Regions from separate parts of the Pedobacter sp. WC2423 genome, predicted to be linked through region 2. Evidence: riboswitches for the same ligand, from Rfam matches in the RefSeq annotation. Region 2 holds a riboswitch; each other region holds the start of a gene.
The links. A riboswitch is a leader RNA that binds a small molecule or an ion and turns the genes downstream of it on or off. The one in region 2 is predicted to bind S-adenosylmethionine.

Region 1 (10,236 bases), 2.6 Mb from region 2:
GGTGAACTTGACGATTTGGCATGGAGAACAGCAAAACCCCTTCAAATCTTCCATAAAGTTGAAGAAATTCTGACAAAAAGACTAGGGGCATAGCTTTTGCTGATACAAATAGATTCGTATATTTAATTAAATTTTAAAATAACATGGATAACAACAATAATAATTGGTCACAACAATCAGTATTTGTGGAAAACCAGACAGGAACAGTTGCAAAGAAATTCTTTGCCAACGTGTTTTTATGGATGTTTGTAGCGTTGAGTTTATCAACACTGGCTGCAGTTTACATGGCAAATACGCCAGAAATGTTAAGCTACCTGATCAATCAGGAAACAGGTAAAATGTCTATGATAGGTTATGTTGCTATGTTTGCTCCGCTAGGGCTGGTACTTTTGATGAGTGCAGGGCTGAGTAAGTTATCATACAGCGCTTTATTAGGTGTATTTATTCTGTATTCAGTATTGACCGGTGTCAGTCTGAGTTTCATCTTATTGATTTATACAACAAGTTCAGTAGTGGCTTGTTTTGCTGCTGCGGCAGGAATATTTGGTTTAATGGCTGTATTAGGTTATACCACCAACACGGATTTAAGTAAATTCGGATCAATCTTAATGATTGGTGTAGTAGGCCTGGTGATTGCCAGTGTAATTAACATGTTCCTGAAAAGTTCCGGTTTTGACTATATCATGAGCTTCTTTGGTGTAGCGATCTTCACTGCATTAACTGCTTATGACGTTCAGAAACTAAAACGTATCGGTGCAGGTATCGAAGAAAACGGTGGTACTATGGCTGTTGATGATACTAAGAAATTAGCGATCATGGGCGCTTTGTCATTATACCTTGACTTCCTGAACATTTTCATCTTCTTATTGAGAATATTCGGAGGAAGAAAATAAGTCAGCATCCTTACAAAGGAAGCCGGTCAGTTTTAAAGCTGACCGGCTTTTTTTTTGACCCCGCAGAACATTGTTTCGTACCACCATTCAAATTACCTGATTTTTGCAATATTATATGCTTTAAACTCTATTTGCTTGGAAATGATTTTTCTTTGTTGCATTTTTGTACCAAGCTTATAAAGAAAGACGGAGGGATTAGACCCGACGAAGTCTTAGCAACCTGTGCTTACAAGGTGCTACATTCTACTCGAACAGTTCCGGCTGTTCCTGACAGATAAGTTAATTCGATCCGACACTGGATTTCTGATTAGGCCTTTATATAAAATTTTCTGTCTTTAAGATACTACATCGCATTGCACTAGTGGCTTGAATACAGACAAACGGCTATCCACAACACAGATAATGAGCATAAGAGAAGAGCTTAAAAAACGAATACTAATCATCGATGGGGCAATGGGCACCATGATTCAGCGCTATATCCTGACTGAAGAAGACTTTAGAGGAGAGCGCTTTGCGAATCACCCATGCGATGTCAAAGGGAATAATGACCTGCTGAATATTACGCGTCCTGATATCATCAAAGCTATACATACAGAATACCTTAAAGCAGGTACAGATATCATTGAAACCAATACTTTTAGTACGCAAAGAATCTCTCTTGCGGATTATAAGATGGAAGAACTGGACTATGAAATGAGTTTCGAAGGCGCTAAAATTGCCAAAGAAGCAGTTACTGAATTCATGGCTGCAAATCCAGACCGCGTTTGTTTTGTTGCAGGCGCTGTAGGGCCTACTAACCGTACTTTGTCTATCTCACCAGACGTGAATGATCCTGGATACCGGGCTTTAACCTTTGATGAACTCGTTGACGCTTACTATGAACAAATCAGGGGTCTTGTTGACGGCGGATCTGACCTGTTATTAATTGAGACAATTTTTGATACTTTAAATGCGAAAGCAGCAATATTTGCAATCAAAAAATACGAAGAAGTTATAGGACGTAAAATTGAGATCATGATTTCCGGAACCATTACAGATGCATCAGGCAGAACACTGTCCGGACAAACTGTAGAAGCTTTCCTGAATTCAATCATTCATGCCAACCCACTCAGCATCGGTTTCAACTGTGCACTGGGTGCAAAAGACATGAGGCCCCATATTGAAGAACTGGCTGCCAAAGCACCCTGTTACGTATCCGCATATCCTAACGCAGGCTTACCGAATGAATTTGGCGCTTATGATGAAATGCCTAATGAAACAGCTACTTTAGTTGGAGACTTCATTCAGCACGGCTTTGTGAATATTGTGGGTGGTTGTTGTGGCACCACGCCAGACCATATCGCAGCTATTGCCGCAAAAGCCAAAAATATTACCCCAAGACAAATACCAGAAATACCTAAATATCTTCGCCTGAGCGGACTTGAACCCGTAACCATTACGCCCGAAAGCATGTTTGTCAACATTGGTGAAAGAACCAATATCACGGGCTCCCCAAAATTTTCCAGGTTAATTTTAAGCGGTGATTACGAAGCTGCACTTGCCGTTGCCAGACAACAGGTAGAAGGTGGTGCGCAGGTCATTGACGTGAACATGGATGAAGGAATGCTGGACTCTGAAGCTGCAATGACGAAATTCCTGAACCTGATTGCTTCAGAACCTGATATTTCCAAACTGCCGATCATGGTCGATTCCTCTAAATGGAGCGTCATTGAAAACGGTTTAAAATGTTTACAGGGAAAAGGGATTGTCAACTCGATTTCACTCAAAGAAGGAGAGGACAAATTCCGTGAAAGTGCCCGTAAGATTATGAATTACGGTGCAGCGATCGTGGTGATGGCCTTCGATGAAAACGGACAAGCGGATAACTTTGAACGCAGAAAAGAAATCTGTAAACGTTCTTACGACATCCTGGTAAATGAGATTGGCTTTCCGGCAGAAGACATTATTTTTGACCCGAATATCTTAACCGTAGCCACTGGCTTAGAAGAACACAATAACTATGCAGTTGATTTTATCAACGCAGCACGCTGGATTAAAGAAAACCTGCCCTACGCGAAAGTAAGTGGTGGTGTATCCAATATATCTTTCTCTTTCAGAGGAAACAATACCGTACGTGAGGCCATGCACTCTGCCTTTTTATTCCACGCCATTAAGGCCGGACTGGATATGGGAATTGTGAATGCCGGGATGCTGGAAGTTTATGAAGCCATCCCCGCCGAATTACTGGAACGTGTAGAAGATGTTTTATTAAACCGCCGGGAAGATGCGACAGAGCGTCTGGTAGACTTTGCAGAAACCGTAAAATCTAAAGGAAAAGAACTTGTTAAGGATGAAGAATGGAGAAAAGAACCCGTAGAGTCCCGTCTTTCCCACTCTTTAGTCAAAGGAATCATTGAATACCTGGATGCCGATGTAGAAGAAGCAAGGCAACAATACGATCGCCCTATCCACGTCATTGAAGGCCCGCTAATGGACGGAATGAATATCGTGGGGGATTTGTTCGGTGCCGGAAAGATGTTCCTGCCACAGGTCGTAAAATCTGCCAGGGTCATGAAGAAAGCCGTAGCTTACCTGCTCCCATTCATTGAGCAGGAAAAACTGGACAACCCCGATGGAGATCAAAGTTCTTCGGCCGGAAAAATTTTACTCGCTACCGTAAAAGGCGATGTTCATGATATTGGTAAAAACATTGTAGGGGTAGTTTTAGCCTGTAATAACTTTGAAATCGTAGACTTAGGGGTAATGGTCCCTGCACAGGAGATCATTAAAAAAGCCAAAGAAATCAATGCAGATATTATCGGTTTAAGCGGCCTGATCACACCTTCGCTGGATGAAATGGTTCACTTTGCCAAAGAGATGGAACGTGAAGGCTTTACTGTACCCCTGCTGATAGGTGGCGCCACTACTTCCAGAATCCATGCTGCGGTAAAAATAGCGCCGAATTATTCAGGCCCCGCTATCCATGTGCTTGATGCTTCCAGAAGTGTGACCGTATGCAGTACCCTGATGAATCCCGAGACCCGAGGAGGTTATATTGATAATATCAGACAGGAATATGATAAAGCACGCAAAGCGCATCTGAACAAACGTAACGATAAACGTTTCAAATCTATTGAAGAAGCAAGGACAGACAAATTTACCATTGACCCTGCCCTGGTTGCGCCTGCACCTAAATTTACCGGGACTAAAACATTGGAAGATTACCCACTGGAAACCCTTGTCCCTTATATTGACTGGACTCCTTTTTTCCATACCTGGGAATTAAGAGGCAGTTACCCAAAAATATTCAACGATAAATCGGTTGGCGTAGAAGCCAGAAAATTATATGATGATGCCCGTGTATTGTTACAAAAGATCGTTGAGGAGAAATTACTGACCGCAAAAGCAGTGATTGGCTTCTGGCCGGCACATGCCAAAGGCGATGATATTGTATTAGATGTAGCAGGCAAACCAGTAACGATCCATACCCTGCGTCAGCAAGCAGAGAAAGTTGCCGGAGAGCCTTACTATGCTTTATCAGATTTCGTTGCGACAAAAGAAGACGGCGTTCAGGATTATTTTGGTGGCTTCGCTGTCACTACAGGTATTGGCTGTGATGAGATGGTTGCTGAATTTGAAGCCAACTATGACGATTACAACAGTATCATGGCAAAAGCACTCGCAGACAGGCTTGCTGAAGCCTTCGCAGAACACCTGCATGAATTAGTCCGTAAAGATTACTGGGGTTATGCAAAGGACGAGCAGTTAACAAATGAAGATCTGATCAAGGAAGAATATGCAGGTATCCGTCCGGCACCAGGTTATCCTGCCTGTCCGGACCACACCGAAAAAGAAACACTATTTGAACTACTGGGCGCAGAACAAAAAATAGGGCTTCGCCTCACAGAAAGCTTCGCGATGTACCCAACAGCAGCAGTAAGTGGTTTTTACTTCTCACACCCTCAATCCAGGTACTTCGGCCTTGGGAAAATCACCAAAGATCAGGTAGAAGAATATGCAGTCAGAAAAAACATGTCACTTGAAGATACCGAAAGATGGCTTAGTCCGAATTTAGCCTATTAACCTCACAACAAAACTTAAATGAAGATCACCGACCACGTTACCAACGCCAAGGGTAAAACCTTGTTTTCTTTTGAGCTGCTGCCGCCAGTTAAAGGAAAAAGCATTACTGATATTTATGATGCCATAGACCCTTTGATGGAATTTAATCCACCCTTCATTGATGTGACCTATCATAGAGAAGATTATATCTACAAACAGCATGACAACGGCTTGCTGGAAAAAGTTTCTTACCGTAAACGTCCGGGTACAGTAGCCATTTGTGCTGCGATCATGAACAAATACAAAGTAGATGCTGTTCCGCATTTAATTTGTGGTGGCTTTACCAAAGAAGAAACTGAAAATGCACTGATTGACCTTCAATTTTTAGGTATTGATAATGTATTGGTTTTACGTGGAGACGCAAGACACGCAGATTCAACCTTTATTCCTACTCCTGGTGGCCACGCTTATGCCACTGATCTGTTAGGCCAGGTTAATGATATGAACAATGGGAAATATCTTTTTGAAGATCATTCAGCTTTCCAGACAGATTTCTGTATTGGGGTGGCAGGTTATCCCGAAAAGCATTTTGAAGCCCCTAACTTAAAGGCTGATTTTAAATACCTGAAACAAAAAGTAGATATGGGTGCAGAATTTATTGTGACCCAAATGTTCTTTGATAATGCTAAATACTGTGATTTTGTTGCCCAGTGCAGATCAAACGGGATAAATGTCCCCATTATTCCCGGACTTAAACCAATTACGTCCTCTAAACAACTGATCAGTTTACCAAAAATATTCCATATCGATTTGCCAGAAGATCTGACAGAAGCCGTGCAGGAATGTAAAAATGAGAAAGATGTAAAAGAGGTAGGAATAGAATGGATGATCCAGCAGTGCAAAGAGTTAATCAAAGTCGGCGCTCCTGTACTTCACTTTTATACCATGAGTAACCCTGAACCGACAAAAAGAATTGCCCGCGCAGTTTTCTAATCTGGAGGTCAGATTCTGCTGCTGAGGAATAATTGGCAGATTCTTTGTATATTTCGTTCTCTACAAAGAACGATATGAGAAGGACGACATTGATGGTACTTACAGTTATTGGCACTTTAACTTCCTGTAATGCCTTAAAGAATACGGTAGAAGCAAGTTCAGATTTATCCAAGCTCGGAGGAACATGGGAACTGAATTATATCTCAGGCCCGAGGATTGCTTTCAATGGTTTATATCCAGGCAGGAAACCAACCCTGAATTTTGACCTGGCAGACAAAAAGGTAAGCGGTAACAGCAGCTGTAACTCTTTCTCGGGAAAATTGAATGCAGACGACACCTCCATTAGCTTTAATGAACCAATGGCAGTTACAAAAATGGCCTGCCCTGGTGAAGGAGAATCTGTTTTCTTTGAAACCTTAAAAAAAGTAAATAAATACTCCGTCAAAGGAGATACGATACTTAATTTTATGATGGGCGATATCGCTATTATGCGATTCAAAAAGATAAAATAACATAAAGCCTGTTTAATTCAAGTTAAACAGGCTTTTATTTTTACTCCTTCCAATAAACTCTAGCCAGCCGTCAATAAAAACGCTTTAAAAGCATCAAAATCTACTGGCATCGCTGTAGCTGTTTTCTCTTTTTGTCTCAGCGCATTCACCTGCTCAGGAATATTGATCTGCGCCGCAATTTCAGCAGGAAATATATCCGGGAACTTACAAGGATGTGCAGTAGAAAGGAATACAAAAGTATCTTCGGACGGAGCATGTTGCTGCTGGTATTCCTGTACCGCTAACCAGGCAATAGCTGTATGCGGGCAAGCCACGTAGTTAAACTGCTGGTAAATATCAGCAATCGCCTCCACAGTCTGCTCATCCGTATAACGATAGCTCTTCACAAGTTCTTTCACCTGTTCACGCGAATCATTAAACAAGTTCATAATCCTTACCCAATTACTTGGCGCACCTACATCCATTGCATTCGCATAAGTCTGTACTGAAGGCCTGGTTTCATAAACGCCGGTTTCCAGAAAACGCGGAACCGTATCATTTACATTGGTAGCGGCAATAAACTGCTTCACAGGCAAGCCCATTTTATAAGCCAGTAAACCCGCAGCAATATTTCCAAAATTACCACTAGGCACTGCAAATACCACTTCTCTTTGCCCTTTTCTGAAAAGCTGAGCTACTGCATTAAAATAATAAAAAGTTTGTGGGATCAAACGCGCAATATTGATCGAATTCGCAGAAGTAAGTCTCATTTTACTATTCAGCTCCTCCTCAGCAAATGCCTGTTTCACCAGCTGCTGACAATCATCAAAAGTTCCGTCTATTTCTATTGCACGGATGTTCTGTCCATTGCTGCACAATTGTAATTCCTGAATCTCACTCACTTTTCCTTTAGGGTATAAAATAGTTACCCTGGTATTCGGCACACCCAAAAACCCAAGTGCTACTGCCCCGCCGGTATCTCCCGAAGTAGCCACCAGCACATCCAGCAATTGCTCATTATCCTTTAAAAAATAAGCCATTACCCTGCTCATAAACCTTGCACCGAAATCTTTGAAAGCCAGTGAAGGGCCGTGAAACAATTCTAATACGTAAGTATCTTCATCCAGCGGATGCAAAGGGGCTTCAAAATTGATCGCATCGTCAATGATTGCTTTCAGATCATTTGCAGGGATATCATCCTGCAATAAAGCAGAACTCACTTGATAAGCAATCTCGCGCAGTGTATACCGGTCAAGATGCTGAATAAAATCCTGATCAAGCGCAGGGATTTCCACAGGCATATATAAGCCTTTATCCTGGGGCATACTATTGAAAACAGCCGATTGGAAATCTATTTTCAGGTCGTGGTTATTGGTACTGTATAATTTCATGTTTGCATTTTTTAATCAAGTATAACCGGGCCTTTTTTATTGACCGTTGATACAAATGAAAGACTGTTAATCTGAATGGATTTTAATTGTTTCTGCAGTGCCTGTGTAATTAAATGTGCCGTATCCTGGTCTTTGGTCAGGGCGAAAACCGAAGGCCCCGAACCGGAAATCCCGAAACTAACCGCACCCAATTCCATGGCTATATTTCTCATTTTATAAAAATCAGGGATTAAAATAGACCGTGTAGGCTCTACCAGTACATCCACCATACTGCGGCCAATCAAATCATAATCATTCGTAAACAGGCCCGTTACCAAACCAGCTACATTTCCCCATTGTTTCACTGCATCTTTCAGTAAAACTTTAGAACGGATCATTTGCCTGGCATCCTTAGTAGGCACATCCACTTCCGGATAAACAATAGCCGCGCACATATCCTGTGGAAAAGGTAAACTAATCACATCTAAAGGTTCGTAACTTCTAACCAGTACAAAACCACCCAGTAAAGCAGGTGCCACATTGTCTGCATGTCCATAACCACAAGCCAGCTCCTCACCTTTCATTGCAAAAGGAACCAGTTCTTTATTACTCAATTGATTGCCGAACAAAGTATTGATCGCAAAAAGTCCGGCTACCGTACTTGCAGAACTTGAACCCAGGCCGCTTCCGATAGGCATCTTTTTGTGCAATTCAATATCAATTCCAATATCCGTACGGCCAATATGTTTCAGGTAATCCTGTACACTTGCACTGACCGTATTCTTTGCCGGATTAAGCGGTAACCTGCCCTCATCCCCGGTAATTTTAGAGATCATCACCCCGGGTTTATCTGTAACCCGCATAATCACTTCATCACCCGGCGCATTCACTGCAAAACCTAAAACATCAAACCCGCAAACCACATTCGCTACGGTTGCCGGAGCAAAAACTTTTACTGTATTTCTCATTTCTTGCCCACATTTATGATGTCCGCAAATACACCGGCAGCAGTTACTTCAGCACCCGCACCAGGCCCTTTAATCACTAAAGGACGATCTTTGTACCGGTCTGTAGTGAAAGAAATAATATTATCACTGCCCGAAAGCATGTAGAAAGGATGGCTGTCATCAACCATTTGCAGGTTAATAGTCACTTTTCCTTCTTCCAGTTTTCCAATATACCGCAACACTTTATTTTCAGCGGCAGCTTTGCTTTTCAAATCTTCAAAGTAAGCCGCATTGTTTTTAAGTTCCTGATAAAAATCATCCACACTATCCGCAGCCATACAAGCCGGAGGCAGCATACTTTCCAACTGTACATCTGCTTCCTCTAACGGATAACCTGCGTCTCTTGCCAGGATCAGCATTTTACGCATAAAATCCTTTCCATTTAAATCATCACGCGGATCTGGTTCAGTATACCCTTTATCCTGTGCTTCTTTGACGATCTCATGGAAAAGCACCTCATTTTTAAAGTTATTAAAGATGAAAGAAATGGTTCCCGATAGGATCGCTTCTATACTGAAAATATTATCTCCGCTCAGCATTAAATCTTTCAATGTACGAATGATCGGAAGACCTGCCCCTACATTTGTCTCATAATGAAAGTCTACCCCATAAGTACGTGCAGCCGTTTTAAAAGCAGCATATTGCTCATATTCGGCAGAATTTCCAATCTTATTACAAGTCACCAGGGAAATGCTTGATTCTAATATTTCCTGGTAAAAGTTGACCGGATTGCTGCTTGCTGTATTGTCTACAAAAACACAGTTGGGTAAATTCATGGCTTTCATCTGCTTCACGAAGGAAGCTAAATCTGCCTGCTCCGCATTTTTGCTCAGCTCATTTTCCCAATCTGCCAGGTTCATGGCTGTTTTACTCAAATACATTTCGCGGGAATTACTGATCCCCATCACCTTCACTTCCAAATCATTGTTCTGCGCCAGCAACGGACTTTGCACCAATAACTGGCGGAACAAAGTTTTACCAATATTTCCGGTACCCAGACAAAATACATGGAGTGTTTTCTTCAGATTTTCAAAGAAAGCTTCATGCACCGCATTCACCGCTTTTGAAAGATCAGTTTTCGATAAAATAACTGATATATTATATTCTGAAGATCCTTGTGCAATTGCCCGCACATTGACCCCGTTTCTACCTAAAGCATGGAACAATTTACCAGACATGCCCGGTGTATGTTTCATATTCTCCCCTACAATAGCCAGTACAGCCAATCCATTTTCCACTTCCGGATATTCCAGTTTTTTAGCCTGTAATTCCAGTTCGAATTCTTTACTGATGATCGCCAGTGCACTCAAAGCATCAGCAGGCTTCACTGCAAAAGTGATACTATGCTCAGAAGAAGACTGGGTAATCAAGACCACGTTAATCTGTTCCCTTGATAAAAGAGAGAATAACCTGCCACTAAAACCAGCCTTTCCAACCATTC
Region 2 (10,236 bases):
TAACATAATGATTTTTAATGGCTAACTGCGCAAAACATAACAAAACATCAAGCTGTGCAACCAGAAAAGCATTCAACTGAATTGGCCTGATATAAGCCGCTACCTGCTGCATCAAAGCTTCATAAAGCCTCACTTCGATCTGCTGTATTTTATCTTCCGCACCTAAAATCTGTTCTTCATATTCTTTAAGTTCCGGAGTAATATATCTTTCTGCATTGACAAGTGTCTGTTTACGGCTCCATTCCGCAGGTACTTTATCTTTATGCGTATGTGTCACTTCCAGGTAATAACCAAAAACGTTATTAAATGATATCTTCAAAGAAGGAATGCCCGTTTTTGCAGCCTCACGTTTCTGAATTTCTACCAGGAAGTCTTTTCCGCCCGATGAAATCTGGCGCAGCCTGTCCAGCTCTTCATCAATTCCGCCGGCAATTACATTTCCTTTGATTAATAAAGCAGGAGGATCTTCCTGAAGTTCTTTTTGCAGTTTTTCACGGATACTCACACAAGGATCCAGCTGCTCTGCAAGCTGAATCAGGTATGGATTATCGGAAGTTAAAGCCGTATCCTTTATTTCTTCAATATGGTAAAGTGCCTTTTTAAGCTGACTTAACTCTCTTGGCCCGCATTTCTGCAAACCAACCTTAGAGATCAGCCTTTCCAGATCACCAATTAATTTAATATGTGTTAAGAATTCTTCAATCAGTCCTTCATGAGCCACCATAAACTCAACGGTACCCAAACGTTCCTCAATTGGTTTCAGTTCCTTTAATGGCATCACAATCCATTTATGAAGCATCCTGGCTCCCATTGGCGTAGAAGTCTGATCCAGCACATTAAAAAGCGTCATTGCATTTTCATTGGCAGAACTCACCAGCTCAAGATTGCGGACCGTAAAACGATCCAGCCACATATAATTATCTTCTTCCAGACGGGAAATAGCGGTAATATGCTTTAAATTCCGGTGTTCAGTTTCATTCAGGTAATGCAATACAATACCCGCAGCAATAATACCAGTCTGAATTTTATCTACACCAAAGCCCTTTAAAGAACTGACTTCAAAATGCTTATTTAAAGTTTCATTGGCATAATCAGTGGTAAAAGCCCAGTCATCCATCGGGAAAGTATAAAACTTATCACCGAACAATTCGAAGAATTCCTGACGTTTACTTTTTTGAAAGATAACCTCTGTAGGCTTAAAGCCCTGTAAAAGTTTATCTATATACTCTGCATTACCTTGGGCAACATGGAACTCACCCGTTGAAATATCCAGAAATGAGACGCCAATCATCGACTTATCAAAGTATACCGCGCCTAAATAGTTATTAGATTTCTGGCTAAGAATATTATCATTATAAGCCACTCCGGGTGTTACCAGTTCAGTAACTCCGCGTTTTACAATAGTTTTAGTTGTTTTAGGATCTTCCAGCTGATCGCAGATTGCCACCCGCTGACCTGCGCGGACCAATTTAGAAAGGTAAGTATCCAGCGAATGATGAGGAAAACCTGCAAGCTCAATATAAGCAGCAGTTCCGTTTGCCCTGCGTGTTAAAACAATCCCCAGTATCTGAGAAGTTTTAATGGCATCCTCGCCAAATGTCTCATAAAAATCCCCAACCCTAAACAATAATAATGCACCAGGATACTTTGCCTTGATCGCACTGTGCTGTTGCATTAATGGTGTTTCTTTCGTCTTATCTTTAGCCAAAATATATGTTACGTTACAAAAATGTAAATATACTATCTAAGGATTAGCTTTAGGCTTTTTTTTGAAAAATAAGGAGGAAGAATCACCACTAATATCACCTACAACTGTTCTATATAAGATAAAAACAACGATAATGCTTCTCTTTTCTTGTCCGTCAGTTCAAAATCCAGCTTATGCATCAGGTAATCATCCAGATCAAAAACAGGATTTACAGGAAGGGTTTTCAGCAATTCTTTTCTGGCAGCCAAACCATTCTTCAAAGCAGTATTAAACTCATTTATAAAGGCTTCAGGAATAACTTTATTCGCTACCCAGGCTGCATATACAAAAGGAAGTCCGGTAAAATTCATCCACTCCTCGCCCATGTCGTAAGCAAAAGCATAATCGCCCTTTTTACCAAAGGTGCGGTCACCAATTAAAACGATGGCATCAGTTTGCACATTAACATCTGTTGTATAACTTACTTCCTGCTTAAAATGAAATTTCAGCAACACTTTTGCTAAGTTATTAGAAGTTCTGGAATGGCTATCCAGACGCAAAGTCCGGATTTCACTCACCGGAACATTGCTGAATATAAATACAGAATTTACAGCACCTACAGATCCGATACAATAATCAGAGATAATATTTGCATCCGGTACATGCGGAATTGCTGCGACCGGAATCAAACCCACATCAACAGTACCATCAATTAACTTGGCGGCGCAATCTGAAGGAATATCTAAACTTAAATCTATTTGGTTTAATACATCGGAATGATTGATTCCGTAAATAAAAGGCTTGGTATTGGTATAGGCAACAGCAGAAATTCTGATCTTATTCAATTTTATACGTTTAAATGGTCGGTATTGTTTTGGGTGAGCACTGTGAAGGTATCACCCGTTAAATCAAGTCTGTAAAGACCTGTGTTCTGATGCGGAAAATCATACATTTCGGAAAGCGGCTTGTTCGTTAACAAACACATTAACAACCGCAGGGAACGTCCATGCATACAAACCAGTATCAGCTTTTCAGCGGTTCTGGATTTGATGACTTCCACGATCTCTTTTAATCTTATCGCTACATCAGCCGGGCTTTCGCCACCGGTAAAATGCGCATCATAATCTCCTGCCTGCCACTTTTCAGTGATATCTTTAAAAGCGCCGATCACCAGCTCACTGGTATGCTGCCCTTCAAACTCTCCCCAGGCAAGCTCGTCCAGTTCCGTATGTTTCTCCCAGGGAAGCCCCGCATCAATAAACTGCTGAACAGTTTGTTGTGTACGTTTAAGTACAGAAGTATAAACCTTATCAAAAGGGATGTCTTTGTATAACTTATAAAATGCAGCAGCCTGAGCTCTTCCGGTAGCATTTAAATCGCTATCTATCCCTCTGCCCTGTATAATTCCTTGTTTGTTCAAATCCGTCTCGCCATGGCGGATGATATATATTTCCTTATCCATTAATTAATAACCGGGAGCTTATAATACTGAGGCTTAACATCTTCCTCAAAAACAAAATCTGTATAATCTGTAACTACATTATAAAAGGTATCTCTTTCTATTGGCTGGCGGTTTACCTGTTTAATCAGGTTAGCCAGTTCACGCGTACTCATTCCGGGTGTCTGCTCTTCAGCGCCTGCCATTGAATAAATTTTTGTGGTATCATCCAGTGTACCATCAATATCATCCACACCAAAGTTTAAAGATAGCTGGGCAGTCTGACGGCTGATCATTGCCCAGTAAGCTTTGATATGATCAAAGTTATCAAGGTAGATACGGGCAATCGCATAATTCCTTAAATCTTCTACCACAGAAACCTCAGGAACATGTTCCATCTGGTTATTCTGATTTCTGAACTTCAGTGGAATAAATGCCTGGAAACCACCCGTTTTATCCTGTAACTGGCGTAAACGCTCCATATGGTCAACTCTGTGCTTAAACTCCTCAATATGACCATATAACATAGTCGCATTCGTTTTTAAACCCAGTTTATGTGCCTGTTCATGGATATCAAGCCACTGTTCAGCCGTACATTTATCATTCGCAATCTTTTCTCTTACTTCCGGATGAAAAATTTCTGCTCCCCCCCCTGGCATTGAATCCAGTCCGGCCTCTTTGAAATATTTTAATCCATCATAATGGCTGAGTTTTGCTTTTTTGAAGATATAATAACACTCAACCGGCGTTAATGCTTTAATGTGTAATGACGGACGATGAGCCTTCACACTTCTAAAGAAATCCGCATAAAATTCCAGATTTTGCTTTGGTACTACCCCACCCGTAACATGCACTTCCGTTACTGGTTCATTATCATATTTCTTCAGGATATCCATCATCCCGTCAACACTCATTTCCCAACCATCTTCCTTATTCTTAATTAAACGCGAATAAGAACAAAAATTGCAGGTATAGATACAAACATTAGTAGGTTCGATATGAAAATTCCGGTTGAAGTAAGTCTTGTCCCCATGCTTTTGTTCCCTTATATAATTAGCTAAAACACCTAAAAAACCTAGTTCAGCATGTTCATATAAATAAACACCTTCATCGAAAGTTATCCTTTCTTTTTGCTGAACTTTTAGTGCTATCCCTCTCAGTTCCTGAGATAAATCAGCATTGTCCAATATAAAAGTAAGCTTTGCAGTCGTATCCATCTTTGATTGAATTATACGTCAAAAGTAAGATAAAATCGACATAACAAGGCGTAACCATACTTTTAAGCTGTCAGCCTTATGTAAAAGCTAGAAGAAGCAGCATAAAAAAAGCTGCCTCTTTTTTAAAAAAGGCAGCTCAAAAAGGTATTAAAGTCTGATAGAAGATTTATTTCATCGCTTTGGTAAAGTTCAGGATAATATAAGCCGGATTTTTTCCGTAATCTACAGGTGATTTTAAGACCAGACGATCACCTGTTGCCTCCGAAAGGATTAATCTATAGCCTTCAGTTACGTTTTTAGCTTTGTCACCCTCATATAATTTCTTGAACTGGAAAGTTTGATCTGCGGTACTTACTGACCAGAAAATAGTTTGCGTTTTTGTTGGGCAATCAGCAGTTCCAGGAAGTAAATAAGATCCGTTTCCACTGTTTGTTAATTTCCAAGTACTACCAATAAAACATTTATAGGAAGCTTCGTTAAAAAGAGATTTTACATTCATCGCAGGTACACCATCAAAAGTAACATCATTCAGTACCCAGGTTCCAGATACATTTCCTCTTTTTAAACTCGCACCAGCAGTTGCACCTTTTGGTGAACAACCCTGTAAAACCATTAACGAACTACATAAAATGGCTGCTATAACTAATATTCTTTTCATATCTTGTATTTTCGAAAACAGCTTACACAAATCCTGCCAAAAAAAAACGAAAACCTAAATTCTATGCAGACTGAAACCATTGCTATACACGCCGGAAATTTAACTCGCAGTATCACAGGGGATGTAACCCCTCCTATTAGCCTTTCCACCACATTTTTCAGAGATGAAGAAGGTGGCTATCCTGGTGGACATATGTATAGCCGTGTCAGCAATCCCAACCGTTCTGCACTGGAAAAAGTAATGGCTGATCTGGAAAAAGGTGCAGATGCATGTGCTTTTTCTTCTGGAAATACAGCTGGAATGACCCTTTTTCAGGCCTTACCTCCTGGCAGCCATATCATTGCCCCCGACGACATGTACTGGGGATTTAAAAAACAATTACAATCTATCTTTGAAGGTATCCTGACCATAGATTTTATTGACCTGACTACCACATCCACGCTGGAGAATTATATTAAAAGCAATACAGTGATGATATGGATAGAAACCCCTTCAAATCCCTTATTAAAAATTACGGATCTGGAGCTTATTGCGGCCATCGCTAAAAAACATCAGCTCATTCTTGCCTGTGACAGTACATTTGCCTCACCATGTTTTCAAAACCCCATTCTACTGGGCGCGGATATTGTGATGCACTCCTCTACTAAGTATATCGGAGGTCACAGTGATGTATTAGGCGGTGTTCTGATCACGGCCACTAAAAATGAATTTTGGGATAAAATCAGGAATATCCAGCAGATCGGAGGCGCAGTGCCATCCCCCTTTGATTGTTTTCTATTACTAAGAAGTATCAAAACATTACCTTACAGAATGCGCGGACACGCAGAGAATGGTATGGCACTGGCAAAATACCTTGCTGAACATCCAAAAGTTGAAACCGTCTATTATCCCGGGCTGCCTTCACATCCTCAACATGAGATCGCGAAAAAACAAATGAGTGCTTTTGGCGGCATGTTATCTATATTAATTAAAGGTGATGCTGCAAATGCAAAAAGAATAGTGAACAAAGTGAAACTATTTGCGCAGGCTACAAGTCTTGGTGGCGTAGAAAGCCTGATTGAACACAGAGCATCTGTAGAAGGCCCTGACACCAAAACACCACAGAATTTAATTCGGATATCAGTTGGACTTGAGCATATCAATGACCTGATTGCCGATCTGGAGCAGGCTTTAGCTTAAATAAAGCCATTAAACAGATTCAAATACCCAATTTAAATAACTAGAAAACAGAATATTAATTATTTTTCAGAATATTATTTTGGAAGTTTACACAAATACGCTACATTTGTAATTATATAGCGAAAGCTATTCAAGTCAACCCGCAATCTGGGTTTGATTTATAAAGAAGTGGCGAGAGACAGGCTCCGTGACCCACTGGCAACCCTCCCAAATGGAGAAGGTGCCAATTCCTGACCAGTTTGCATAGTGCTTTCTGGAAAGATAAATTAAGACAAAATGAAAACTAACCACCAACCATCGCAATCAGGCGACTCCGTTTCTTACACGATCAAGTATCTGCAAGCCCTTGCATGTATGTGTTGTTGCATCGGCTAAAAACAATCTTCCACGTAAAATTAGTATGAGTTCAACCGGAAGGCCTCTTTTCAGAGGTATGCAATCCCATATACGGATTTTGCAATCATCTCAAATACCGTATGACGCTATAAAAATCCATTTTATCATTTTAAATCAGCGAAATCATGTCAGCAAATTATAGATTCGAAACACTACAACTTCATGCAGGTCAGGAAATTGACCCAACAACAGGTTCAAGAGCAGTACCTATTTATCAAACTACTTCCTATGGATTTAAAAGTGCCGAACACGGTGCAAATCTATTTGCATTAAAAGAATTCGGTAATATTTATACCCGCTTAATGAACCCAACTACAGACGTTTTTGAAAAACGTGTAGCTGCACTTGAAGGTGGTGTTGCGGGACTTGCAGTTGCCTCAGGACAGGCAGCTCAGTTTATTGCCTTAAACAATATCCTGGAAGCCGGTGATAACTTTGTTTCCTCTCCTCACCTGTATGGAGGCAGCTATAATCAATTTAAAGTTGCTTTTAAACGCTTGGGTATAGAAGTAAGATTTGCTGAAACAGATGACACACAAGATTTCGAAGCTAAAATCGATAAAAACACCAAAGCAATTTATCTGGAAAGTATTGGCAATCCATCATTCAGTATCCCTGATTTCGAAAAACTTTCTCTGATTGCTCAAAAATATGACCTGCCTTTAATTGTAGACAATACATTTGGTGCTGCTGGATATTTATTCAAACCACTTGAACATGGTGCTCACATTGTGGTACAATCTGCCACCAAATGGATTGGCGGGCATGGAACAAGTATTGGCGGTGTTATTATAGATGGTGGAAACTATAACTGGGGAAATGGTAAATTCAAACAGTTCACCTCCCCTTCTGAAGGTTACCATGGCCTGGTCTTTAATGACGTATTTGGAATTGGAAGTGACTTTGGAAATATCCAGTTTATTATCCGTGCAAGAGTAGAAGGCTTAAGAGATTTCGGCCCTGCAATTTCACCTTTCAATTCATTTCTTTTAATCCAGGGACTGGAAACTTTATCACTACGCGTTCAAAGACATGTTGACAATGCATTGGCACTGGCAACCTGGCTGGAAAACCACGAAGCCGTAAGTAAAGTGTTTTATCCTGGACTGGAGAGCAGCCCTTATCATCAAAATGCCAAGAAATACCTGAAAAATGGATTTGGTGCTGTTCTTTCATTTGAACTGCATGGCGGTAAAGAACAAGCCGTACAGTTTGTAAATGAACTGCAACTGGTTAGTCATCTCGCTAACGTAGGTGATGCAAAAACACTGATTATACAACCTTCAGCAACAACACATCAACAATTAAGCGACGCTGAACAAGCAGCAGCAGGAATTACACCTCAATTGCTAAGAGTATCTGTCGGAATTGAACATATTGATGATATCAAAGCAGATTTCGAACAAGCATTTGAAAAGTTGTCTTCAGGAAAATCGCTTTAAGTTTAAAACAGATAGAATAAAATGTCGTCAACACACCTATATACTTACCCAAAGCAATTTAAACTGGAGAACGGAAAAGAATTGCGTGGGGTACAAATTAGCTATCAGACTTTTGGAAAGCTAAATGCCAGCAAAGACAATGTGATCTGGGCATGTCACGCATTAACCGCCAATGCAGATGTTCTGGATTGGTGGAAAGGGCTTTTTGGAGAGAATAACCTATTTAATCCAGAAGAGCATTTTATCATTTGCGCAACCGTTATTGGTTCACATTATGGAAGTACAAACCCATTAAGCATTAACCCGGTAACGGGAAACCCCTATTACTTATCATTTCCTGATTTTACCATCAGAGATCTGGTACACGGGCATCAACTGCTTGCCGGACACCTGGGAATTCAGAAGATCCGCGTATTAATCGGCGGGTCTTTAGGTGGCCAGCAGGCCAGTGAATGGGCAATCATGGAAAGCAGCAAAATAGAGAATCTGATTCTCGTAGCCACCAATGCTTATCATTCTCCCTGGGGCATAGCTTTCAATGAAAGTCAGCGTCTGGCCATCAGTACTGACCGTAGTTTTTATGCACAACAACCAGATGGCGGAATGAAAGGCTTAAAAGCAGCAAGAAGTATCGCCCTGCTTTCTTACCGGACTTATGAAGCTTATAATGCAACACAACTGGAAAGTGTCAATGAAAAAACTGACGGCTTCCGGGCTGCCTCTTACCAGAATTACCAGGGAGAAAAGCTTTGCAAAAGATACAATGCATATAGCTATTGGTACCTAAGTAAAGCGATGGATAGCCACAATGTAGGCAGAGGAAGGAAAAGCGTTATTGATGCCTTAAAAGCTATCAAGTCCAACACACTGGTGATCGGAATTGAAAATGACTTCCTTTTTCCTTTAGTAGAACAGGAGTATTTAGCCAAACATATTCCGGCGGCAGAATTTCACAGCATCAATTCGGCTTATGGCCATGATGGATTCTTAATTGAAACAGACATACTAACTAATATAATCGGCAATTTCCTCAAAGAAAGTGTCCATAAAAAAATTGTTAAACTGCATAAAACAGCGTAAATGAGTAAGAGACTTAAAATTGGAATATTCGGTTTTGGAGTTGTCGGACAGGGACTCCATGACATCATCCGTGGCCAGGATTTAAACTTGGAAATTATTAAAATAGCCATCAAAAATCCGGATAAGAAACGTAGTCTGGATGCCGGACTATTTACTACTGATCATGATGAGATTTTAAATAATCCGGAAATTAATACGATTGTAGAACTAATAGATGATGCAGACGCTGCGTTTGCCATTGCAAAAAAAGCACTGACCAGTGGAAAACATGTAGTCTCTGCCAATAAAAAAATGATTGCCAACCATTTAGCAGAACTCGTAGAATTACAAGCTAAATATGGTGCCTCTTTACTTTATGAAGGTGCAGTATGTGGTAGTATTCCAATCATCAGAAACCTGGAAGAGTATTATGACAATGAATTACTGCATGGAATAAGCGGGATTTTTAATGGTTCATCGAACTATATTTTATCTAAAATATTCAACGAAAACATGCCATATGATGTCGCTTTGAAACAAGCACAGGAGCTTGGTTTTGCAGAGACTGATCCGATTATGGATGTTGGCGGCTATGATCCGAAGTTTAAACTGGCTATTGCAACTGCCCATGCTTACGGTTTATTTATTGATCCCGATAAAATTCTGAATGTTGGTATCCAGAATTTATCAGAGCAGGATATCCAGTACGCAAGAGAAAAGAATTACAAAATTAAACTCGTACCTACCGCTCGTAAAATCAGCACCAAACAAGTCGTAACTTATGTATTGCCTAAGTTTGTGAAATCTGATGATTTCTTATATAACGTAGAAAATGAATACAACGGAGTTACAGTACAAGCTGCTTTTGCAGACAAGCAATTCTTTTTTGGAAAAGGTGCTGGCGGACATCCAACAGGTGCAGCAGTTTTATCTGATATTGCAGCATTAAGATATGGCTACAGATATGAGTACAAAAAGTTTCATCAGCAAAATGGACTGATTCATACCGATAATGTAAATATCGAAGTTTACCTGAGATATACCCATGAATATACCGTTGAAAAGCTGAAGATTGAAAACATTGTAGAACGGTTTTCAAGAAATGACTTTAAATATGTGATTGGTAGTGTAAGCTTGAAATCTCTGTTAGCGAATAAAGA
Region 3 (10,236 bases), 2.4 Mb from region 2:
GTATTTCCTTGCGCATCTGCCAGCTTAATTAACTGGTTCAGGTTTACAATTCCCTGGCGGTAACCTGTTGTCCATAAATCCTGGAAAGCTGTATTACTGAAAATATATCTGTCCGGATCTGTATATTGAATTTTTGCCCAGTGCTGTACAAACAGCAAACTTGAATTCATATTATTGGTTGTGCCCCAATAAGTGTCGGCTGTATTTTTAATTGCAGCCGTTAACAGGAATTCAGGTTGTGCATTCTGTGAGGCATTGGGATCTACGTTTGTGTCTGTCAGGTCTTTCTTGCAGGAAGCAGCAGTGATCAGTAATAAGCCAGACAGTAAAAGAGGTATATATTTTGTTTTCATGGAAATTAGAATTTGAAATTAAGATTGAAACCGATAGTACGGACAGTTGGCAATCCAAGATCTTCGAGACCTTGACCATTACCTGTGTTAAACGCAGACTCAGGATCTATATTAGGTACATTTTTATGCAGGATGAATAAGTTTCTGCCAACTGCTGAGATCGTTGCACTTTGCAAACCAATAGATTTTATCCATTGATCAGGTAAAGTATAACCTAATTTGATTTCTCTAAGTTTGATATAGGTAGCACTGTAAACAGATGCTTCATCGATGTTGTTCAAAGATTTATAATACTGACTCGCCGGAATGATGGTATTGTTCTGAGAACCATCTGCTAAAGAACCTTTGAAGATCATACCATCATCATATAGTGTTGCACCTGCCGGAGCAGCACCACCAGGCGTAATTTGTATAGCTTTACCAGCAGCATTCTTATAATAACTCAGCCCGCCGTTTTCAGTACCACGGCCCGGAAGGGTAGAAGCCAGTACGCCTGTATAAGTTCCGGTCGCATTGGTTCCTGAGTAAATTTTACCGCCAACATGTGCATCAACCAATACGCTTAAATTAATTCTTTTGTAAGTGAAACTATTGGTGATCCCGCCTAACCAGTCTGGAGTATATTTTCCAAGGCTTTTTTTAGAAGGACTTGCCTGTGGTGTTCCGTCTGCACCAACAATAATATCTCCGGCAGCATTCCTGTCATAAGCAGTCCCGAAAATTGTACCATAAGGTTGTCCTACCGCGGCCAGAATCTGCACTGACCCGTCAACTCCCAGCTGATAACTTTGTACGCCCTGGTAAAGATCTTTTACTTTACTGCGGTTCTTTGAATAATTCACAGTGATATCCCAGGTAAAGTTTTTTGTTTTGACAGGTGTTACCCCCAATTGCGCTTCAAGTCCTTTATTGTTAATTGTACCCCCATTTACCAGTTTTTTTAAGAAACCCGTAGTCGGGCTGACATCCAGACTTAAGATCTGGTTGATACTGTTGGTATTGTATACACTGAAATCAACACGAACTCTGTTTTTGAACAACCCAACTTCAAAACCTGCTTCCGTAGACTTGGTTGTTTCTGGTTTCAGGTTTGGATTCAAATCTACCTCACTCAGGTTTTGTTGTGGATTACTATCAAATGGGGCAGTGAAAGAATAATTATTAATCAATTGATAAGGGGAAGCATCCTTACCCACCTGCGACCATCCACCACGAAGTTTGGCAAAGTTCAGTACGTCACCTTTGATGTCAAATGCTTCTGTAAGGATTAAACTCGCATTGACCGAAGGATAGAAATAAGAGCGGTTTTGAGAAGGCAAAGTTGATGACCAGTCATTTCTGGCTGTAAGATTCAAATAAGCATAATTTCTGAATCCCAGTTGAGCAGAACCAAATGTACTGTATACCCTTTGTTTACTATAGATGTTAGAAGAGATAAGCGGATCGCGTGAATTACTAAGCGTGTAGAGGTTATTAACGGCCAGTTTAGGAGCTTTCTGGTCATTGCTCTCAAAAGTAGTCGTTCTTATATTTCCACCTAATAAGAGATCAAGGTTGAAATCAGCATTTAACTTTTTAGTGAAATCCAGTCTTGCTTCCGTGTTGTTCTCGTTGAAAGTATAAGCGTCTTCTTCATACGAACCAAATGGGGTACCATTTGTTCCATAAGCGATTCTGATCTTTCTGCGGTCATTATAATAATCATTACCCGTTCTGAAGTTCGCAGATAAACCATCTATTATTTTGTAGTTTAATTCTGCACTTCCGATCAGTCTGTTACGAACCTGACCTACCGTATTTTCGTAGGCAACAAAATATGGATTACTGTAATAGCTATTGTTCCAGTTGATATCTTTTCCATTCGCATCTTTGTAGGTCTTTAATTGATCTACATCAACCTGACGGCCAAACCAGGTGAACTGCAACATGGTGCTGCTTGCTCTTTTTCCACCTGAACCTGGCAGGTTTGCACTCGTGTTTACATAATTAGCTGAGGCATTAAAAGTCAGCTTTGGTGTTATTTTATAAGTAGTATTTAGTAAGAATGAGTTTTTTGACTGAGAAGAGTTCGGAATAACACCTTTCTGATCCAGGTTATTATAAGAGAAACGTAAATCATATTTATCTCCTGAACCTGAAATTGCAATTCCATTATTCAAAGTGTAACCTGTATTAAAGAAGTCACGCACATTATTTGGATGTGCGATAAAAGGCACGGGTACTCCGTTAGAATTAAATTGTGGGATTAAACGACCGTCCAATCTTGGGCCCCAGCTTTCATCAACGCCATCATTCAGACCTCCGCCTTTACCATCTACATAGCTGAACTGACCGTTGGCACCTTGTCCGAATGAATTCTGATAAGATGGAATGGTTAACAAAGTAGAAAAGGTAGCATTGGAGTTTACACTGATTCCTAAACCCGGAGAGTTTTTACCTTTTTTCGTGGTAATCAATACTACACCGGCCGCAGCACGGGAACCGTAAAGCGCGGCGGCGTTAGGGCCTTTCAGCACACTCATCGATTCAATATCTTCCGAATTGATATCAGAAATCGTATTCGCAAAATCCCGCGAGCCACCTGAACCTAAATTTTGTGAATTGTCTACCGGTACTCCATCGATTACGAACAGGGGTTGATTGTTTCCTGAAATAGAAGTTTCTCCACGGATAATAATCCTGGAAGAACCCATATCTCCCTGGCTGTTGGTGATCTGTACACCAGCTACCTTACCTGATATAGAATTCAGCAAGTTGGTTTCTTTTGCTTCGGAGATATCTTTTGATTTTAACTCCTGTACCGAATAACCTAATGATTTTTTCTCTTTAGGGATATTCAAAGCCGTTACTACGACTTCGCTTAATTCATTAGAAGATTCATCCAGCTGAACAGTTACCGGATTTGTTGAAGTTACTTTGATTTCCTGAGTCGCATAACCAATAGATATGATTTTTAAGATATCATTTGGTTTAGCGATGATGGAGAACTTACCATTTCCATCAGTTTGCGTACCCGTATTTGTGCCTTTAACGGAGATGCTTACGCCAGGGACAGGTTGGCCGTTAGATTTCTCGGTGACCACTCCGGTAATTTTAGCGGTTTGTGCCGCAGCAGTCTGTACGATTATAAAGGATAGCAGGATCCCGAATAAGTATTTGTAAGTTTTATACATATTAATGGTCTAGTTATATAATTGGTGTATTTAATTCAATTTATTACATATGGTGTCCTTTGAACAGCGCTATTTATCAGGAATAATTAAGGGAATAGATGACAGCAACCGATTTATTTTATAGGTATATCTGTCACTTATCTTTTCCGCTTAAAGTGGATAGGAGTTAGCACCTTTTACAATCTGGGGTGTATAGGTTGCTAAGACTTCATAGGGCCTTTCCCTCGGTCTTTCTTGATAAGTAGAAATCAATGAACAGCTAATTGTCGGGCAAATATATAAATAAACTACTAAATCTATAGTATATATTTTATTAGTAGGATATTTTGAGATTTGGCAGACAATTGGTTGCTGTTTTGAAAAGGTAAATTACCTGAAAAAGGCCATTCTCTGGTTAAAGAATGGCCTTTTGATTTAGAATTGGAAATTTGTTTATGCTATATCTTTTTTTTATGTCAGGCTAACTGAGTGCAGCAGCGATTATATTTTCCTGGTAACCAGATTCCAGGCTTGAGTTCAGTCCAGGCTCCGCATTTTCTGCACAAGGGAAAATAAGTAGTGGTAAATTAGTATTTGCTGCCATCTTTTGTGTATTGCTTAAATTGAAAAGCTGCTCCAGAAAAGTTTTATGGCGATGTACCATCACGAACAAATTACAGGTCACATTTTCTGCCAGCCATTTTAAACCTGTTTTAACAGGCGTATGTTCCACTGCCCGGTAATAAATTTTGGGGTAATTTATTTTATTGGCTACATCTTCCAGAAAGTTGGTGACTAATTTTTTAGTATCGGCTTCTGAGGTATCCGGATGCTGTATATGGGCTAATGTAATTTCTGCGTGAGATGGTTTTGCGAATGCTGTCAGTGCCTGAATAATATCCAGATCACTATCCTCCATATCTGTTGCGAAAACAAGCTTGTCCAGCTTTTTAAAGCTTTGGTTTTCTGGTACGATCAGTACAGGCAGGGATACAGCACCTATAATTTCGCGCATATGGTTACCCATAATCAAAGAACCCAAACCTTTCCGGTGTGTGCCCATCACTAATAACATCAGGTCCCTGTCTGAAGATAATCTATGAATATGCCGGTATAGAGGCCCTTCCTGGCATTTGAAGTCTATAACAGGTCTGAAGGCATTAACCGGAAGCGTAGAGAGTTCTTCTGCTAACCTGGCGCCCAGTGTACGCAACTTTTCTTCACTGTCTTTTTGTAAAATATTGTAATCTTCCATTGACCAGTAAACCTGTCCACCTAAAGGTTCGGCCATGGGTACTAAAAAGGAATTATATAGGGTAAGATTTGCCTGAAGATGTTGTGCAAGACGTACAGCATAACGTGCAGCATTTTCTGCACTGGCGGAAAAATCGGTTAGTACGGTTATCTTTTTCATAGGAGTCGTATTTGAGTTTACTAAAGTAAAAGTGGTGATAAACAGGCTGTTTACCTGTGATCTCCATCATCTTATCGGATGACATTCATCATCAGAATTACGAGTTTTCACTGCTTGTCTTTTAAATTATAAAAATACTTGTTACATTTACGTAATCAGTTACGTAAATAAGTATATACAATGGAGTTTTTTAATCAGGTAGGTAAAAAAGCAATAGGAAGCAGGCTGAGGATGCTGACAGAAAAGATTACAGAAGATGCCGCTCAGATTTATCAGTGCTATGGTATCGATATGCAACCCAAGTGGTTTCCGGTTTTCTATGTGCTTTCACAGGGAGAAGCGATGACCATTACTGCGATCGCTAAAGAAATTGGTCATTCCCATCCTTCAGTCAGTAAAATTATTGGAGAGATGGCAAAAAAAGGTTTGGTTGACGAGAAAAAAGATGAAACCGACGGTAGAAGGAATATGGTCAGCCTCTCCCCAAAAGGAGAAGAGATCACTGTAAAAATACAAAATCAGTATGCTGATCTGGATAAGGCGGTAGCAGATATAGCAGCACAGTCCAGAAACGATTTATGGAAAGCCATGGAAGAGTGGGAGTTTTTATTAGGACAGAAAACACTTTTACGCCGTGTGCAGGAAATTAAAAAAGAGCGGGAAAGTAAAGAAGTTACTATTGTGAACTATGTGCCGGAATATCAGCAGGCCTTCAGAGCACTCAACGAACAATGGATCTCCAAATGGTTCAAAATGGAGCAGGCAGATTATAATGCACTTGATGATCCGCAGGGTTATATTTTAGACAAAGGAGGCTATATACTGGTTGCGCTGTATCAGGGTGAGCCCGCAGGTGTCTGCGCATTAATCAAGATGAATGATCCGGACTATGATTACGAGCTGGCTAAAATGGCGGTATCTCCGGCTGTACAGGGAAAAAGTATTGGCTGGTTACTGGGAAATGCAATCACTCAGAAAGCAAAAGAACTGGGCGCTCAGAAAATATACCTGGAAAGCAATACGATTCTGAAACCGGCTATTAACCTGTACCATAAGTTAGGTTTTGTGAAAGTAGCTGGCCGGATCACTCCATATGAACGCTGTAATATTCAAATGGAACTTGTTTTAAGCTAGATTTTCTGTTGTGCTTTGATAGCCAGATAACGGTTAACCACATTGACCGTTAAATTTTCTGGTGAAGTCAGGATACTGAGAATACCATGTTTTGCCAATTCTTTGACCATAAGCCGCTTTTCGTAGACAAACTTCTCTGCGATAGTTTTAATGTAAATGCCTTCCACATCCCGGGCAGGCAGATCACTCATTGATTTGACGGCTGTATTTTCGAAAAAGACAATCATCAGCAAATGAAATTTAGCGATATGTTTTAAAAAGGGAAGCTGTCTGTGTAATGCAGACATGCTTTCAAAATTTGTGAAAAAGAGAATCAGACTACGCTGTTTGATTACACTGCGGATAGCCAGGTGCAGCGCTTCAATATTGCTTTCCAGATACTGTGTTTTTTCTTTGTACAAGACTTCCATTATTTTGCCCAGCTGGCCGGGTCTGCGTTCTGCGGAAACAATACTTCCTATCTTTTCCGAAAGCGTGATCAATCCAGCTTTGTCATCTTTTAATAAGGCTACATTGGACAGGACCAAGCTTGCATTAATCGCGTAATCCATTAAACTTAACCCATCAAAGGGCATTTTCATTACTCTCGACTTATCAATGATACAGTAGATGTGTTGTGCTTTTTCTTCCATAAAAGAATTTACCATCAGCTCACCCTTTCTGGCCGTTGCTTTCCAGTTTACGGTACGGTAATCATCGCCCTGCACATAATTCTTTACCTGATCAAACTCCATACTTTGTCCAACACGCCTGATTTTTTTAATTCCTATCTCAGTCAGTCTGTTTGAGATAGCCATCAGCTCATATTTACGCAGCTGAAGAAAAGAAGGATAAACGGGAACAGTATGTGCCTTTCCGAAATTAAATCTGCGGGAAACCAGACCCAGTGGTGATTGGACATACAGCCGCGTCTGCCCAAACTCATATTCACCTCTTTTGACCGGCCTTAATGCGTAGGTGATTGTTTTCTGTTCGCCGGCTTTTAAACTGCTTTTAAACCATAAATCTCTTTTTTGAAACTGAAAAGGGATTTCATCAATAATTCCAATCGCTATAGGGAAGGTAAAAAAGCTTTCTACATAAATATGAAGCTCATTGTCATCTCCATTACTCAATCTTTCGGGAAGATCACGGCGTAAAAACATGCCTTTACCACTGAACAACAGCACCAGGTCAATACATACCAGCAATAAGAGCGCCCAAAAGCAGATATAAGGCAAATCGTCCAGCCAGGGCAAAAAGAAGGTAAACAGAAATAAGCTGATACAAAAGCCTAAACCAGCAAACAGTCTTTTACCCAAAAAAAGGTCTTTGTAATATTTAATGAATAAATGTTTCAATCTCTTTGTGGTTTACCTTGGGATCTCTATTTTTTGAATAATCTGCGCGACGATATCACCGGGTGTTAAACCTTCCATTTCTTTATCAGGACTTAGCATAATCCGGTGTGCAAGTACAGGAGCTGCTACCTTAATGATATCTTCAGGGGTTACAAAATCACGCCCCTGCATTGCGGCTATGGCTTTTGCCCCATTAATTAATGCTAGAGAAGCACGTGGTGAAGCACCCAGATACAGTGATTTATTATTCCTGGTTTCATGAACAATTTTTGCTGCATATTCAATTAATTTGGGCTCTACATGTAAAGCTTTAATCAGTGCGCGGCAAGTTTTGATCTGGTCGATACTTAAAACGGCTTTGATCTCTTTCAGTTCATCTTCCAGCTTATGCTGATGTTGTCTGGACAAAATAATGATCTCTTCTTCAAGCGTAGGATATTTAATCTCTATCTTAAATAAAAACCGGTCTAACTGTGCTTCTGGCAACCGGTAAGTTCCTTCATGCTCCACTGGATTTTGTGTAGCCAGTACCATAAAAGGTTCATCCATCGGGTAGGTATGACCATCTACAGTGATCTGACGCTCTTCCATAACCTCAAACAGGGCTGACTGTGTTTTTGCGGGGGCACGGTTGATTTCGTCAATCAGAATAATATTTCCGAAAACCGGGCCCTTTCTATATTCAAAGGATGCTGATCTCGGGTCGAATACAGAAGTACCCAGTACATCTGAAGGCATCAGATCTGGTGTAAACTGAATTCTTGAAAAGACAGCATCGATGCTTTTTGCAATGAGCTTGGCACTGAGTGTTTTAGCGATTCCCGGAACGCCTTCGAGTAAGAGGTGCCCATCGGCCAGAATACCGGCAATGAGGAAGTCAATAGTATCTTTCTGGCCTACAATGATATGGCCAATTGATTCCCTGATCTGCTCTACTGCCAAATTAAGCTGTGTAAGGTCGGTTCTTTGAGCTGTTTCCATTATTATTTCGCTTGATTATAAAATTTCTCTATTAATTTGTTCAGTTCAATCAGGAGCGTTTCGGTAACTTTACTTCCATGATGAATCGTATTAATGACTGTAAATAACTGCCTTGTTGTTTCCTCCTGGGCGCCTGATATCAGCACTAAAGAGGAAATAAAATCTTCGTCTGTTTTTAAAGTTTTCAGGCGGTAGGTTAACCGGACATATTCTAAAAAATAATTGATTTTCTTTTGTGCAATATCACTATGGTCACGCTGCTGATAATATACCTTTCCAACCACGGTCACAAATTCAGCAGAGGAATTCTTTAAAGGCAGTAAAACAGGAATAATCCGCTGTCTGCGTTTCATTTCAAATAAGACAAAGACCAGTAAACCGGCCAGCGCCAGGCAATAAGACCAGCGTAACTGATCATGTTTGAAAAAGACCCTTAAAATAGAGCCGCTTTCTGCATTACCCTTTGTGTTGTTTTCATCCCAGATCAGTGTTTCACCGGTTTGCAGGTAAGAAAGTGCTTTAGCAGCATAAGCGGCACCCCCAGGCTGGAGTAAACTATAATTAGTGAATAGTTGTGGATCAGGCAATACATACAGTGCGCCTTTACCAAAAGTATATTTTACAAAATTCACTTCTCCACCGCTGTTCCTTCCCAAAACTGTACAGCGGGAAGTGTCAACAGCTGTGAAATACTGATTTCCCAGCCCCTTGTCAAAAACATAACCACTTTTTGCTTTCAGCGCAGGGTTTACAAAATTGATGGAATCAGGTTTTATTTTGGCAGATAAATTTATGTTTGTTTCTAGTTTAAGGGTGTCATTCAGGAGCTTTCCAAGATTAAAAGCTGCAATGAATACCTGGTTTCCTGCATGCATAAATTTCACCAGCTCCTGATAATCGAGCTTATCAAATTTAAGACTGCCGGCTATAAAAAGATAATTGGCTTTTTGATAATGCTGATTCTTTAATGTATTATATACAGGCAGTCTGCTGGTTTTAAATTGTACACCCGGAAAAATACTTTCCTTTTCCTGGTTTAAAACATAAAGTCCGTAAGGAATTTTATCTTCTTTGAGATAAGTGGGGTTCCAGTCAGTTGGTTTTGGCTTATAATATTGTGCAACCAGGTATAAAATTAGTACCGCGGCACTGCCAATCAGATATAATTTCATTCCTTTCATCGCAAAGCTGTATTAAACTGATCATAACTATTTCGTACTTGCTTAAAGTTTTCCTGATCAATAAAAAAATCACCATACCAGATATATTCAAACTGCGTGGTCAGTAAGCTGAATTGTGCTCTTTGCTGCGGATCAGTAATTTCTCTGATATAAGTTTGATTGGTCTTTTCGGGCTGCCAGTTAATCAGATTTCTGCTGTTCAGCTTTTTCAGGGAAAGCAGGTACATTAACCTTACTGCAAGTCTGTAATTGGCATTTTGAATGGCCTGATCTATTTCCGTGTTAAAGTCTATTTCGTGAATATTATCGGCAGACTCTGCATAAGGGATAGCTATCGCTTTCGATTTGCCCATAAAGAGTTTAAAATCGACACCTGTGAATTTAATTACTCCAAAGACAATTAACGCTATGAAAGCTGAGATGATAATATACCTGACGAAATTTACTGAATAGTTGATTCTTGCAATGCCTGACAGCTTTCTCCAGAACCATGCCCAGAACCGGTCCCATAAACCCGAATCAACTGGTGCTGGCTGGTCATATTTAAAATCCGTTTGCTGACTGTAAGTTTTCAGCTTTTGCGCATCAAAATTTCTGAGTTGTATTTTACTGCTGTCACTCCTGAGTAGTTTTACTTTCGAAGGTACAGTTTGAGTAGTTTCCGCCTGTACAGTCAGCTTA

Region 1: it holds a riboswitch for S-adenosylmethionine, as region 2 does, so the genes downstream of both, metH (methionine synthase) here and AB3G38_RS03720 (O-acetylhomoserine aminocarboxypropyltransferase/cysteine synthase family protein) in region 2, are expected to answer to the same signal.
Region 3: it holds a riboswitch for S-adenosylmethionine, as region 2 does, so the genes downstream of both, AB3G38_RS18945 (SusC/RagA family TonB-linked outer membrane protein) here and AB3G38_RS03720 (O-acetylhomoserine aminocarboxypropyltransferase/cysteine synthase family protein) in region 2, are expected to answer to the same signal.

The regions. Positions count from the first base shown of each region.
Region 1 covers NZ_CP162005.1:3,568,043-3,578,278, forward strand. The annotation lists gene AB3G38_RS14675 (hypothetical protein) at 1-93, shown strand, start outside; gene AB3G38_RS14680 (Bax inhibitor-1/YccA family protein) at 144-893, shown strand; SAM riboswitch class I at 1,065-1,174, shown strand; gene metH (methionine synthase) at 1,296-4,955, shown strand; gene metF (methylenetetrahydrofolate reductase [NAD(P)H]) at 4,974-5,927, shown strand; gene AB3G38_RS14695 (META domain-containing protein) at 6,002-6,439, shown strand; gene thrC (threonine synthase) at 6,499-7,809, opposite strand; gene AB3G38_RS14705 (homoserine kinase) at 7,821-8,756, opposite strand; gene thrA (bifunctional aspartate kinase/homoserine dehydrogenase I) at 8,753-10,236, opposite strand, start outside.
Region 2 covers NZ_CP162005.1:980,477-990,712, reverse strand. The annotation lists gene mutS (DNA mismatch repair protein MutS) at 1-1,708, opposite strand, end outside; gene AB3G38_RS03745 (menaquinone biosynthetic enzyme MqnA/MqnD family protein) at 1,807-2,532, opposite strand; gene AB3G38_RS03740 (histidine phosphatase family protein) at 2,535-3,149, opposite strand; gene mqnE (aminofutalosine synthase MqnE) at 3,149-4,342, opposite strand; gene AB3G38_RS03730 (lipocalin family protein) at 4,509-5,000, opposite strand; gene AB3G38_RS03725 (PLP-dependent aspartate aminotransferase family protein) at 5,064-6,179, shown strand; SAM riboswitch class I at 6,335-6,447, shown strand; gene AB3G38_RS03720 (O-acetylhomoserine aminocarboxypropyltransferase/cysteine synthase family protein) at 6,701-8,017, shown strand; gene metX (homoserine O-acetyltransferase) at 8,039-9,097, shown strand; gene AB3G38_RS03710 (homoserine dehydrogenase) at 9,098-10,236, shown strand, end outside.
Region 3 covers NZ_CP162005.1:4,566,780-4,577,015, forward strand. The annotation lists gene AB3G38_RS18940 (SusD/RagB family nutrient-binding outer membrane lipoprotein) at 1-353, opposite strand, end outside; gene AB3G38_RS18945 (SusC/RagA family TonB-linked outer membrane protein) at 359-3,526, opposite strand; SAM riboswitch class I at 3,661-3,770, opposite strand; gene AB3G38_RS18950 (universal stress protein) at 3,987-4,919, opposite strand; gene AB3G38_RS18955 (GNAT family N-acetyltransferase) at 5,100-6,053, shown strand; gene AB3G38_RS18960 (DUF58 domain-containing protein) at 6,050-7,393, opposite strand; gene AB3G38_RS18965 (AAA family ATPase) at 7,406-8,374, opposite strand; gene AB3G38_RS18970 (DUF4350 domain-containing protein) at 8,377-9,555, opposite strand; gene AB3G38_RS18975 (DUF4129 domain-containing protein) at 9,552-10,236, opposite strand, start outside.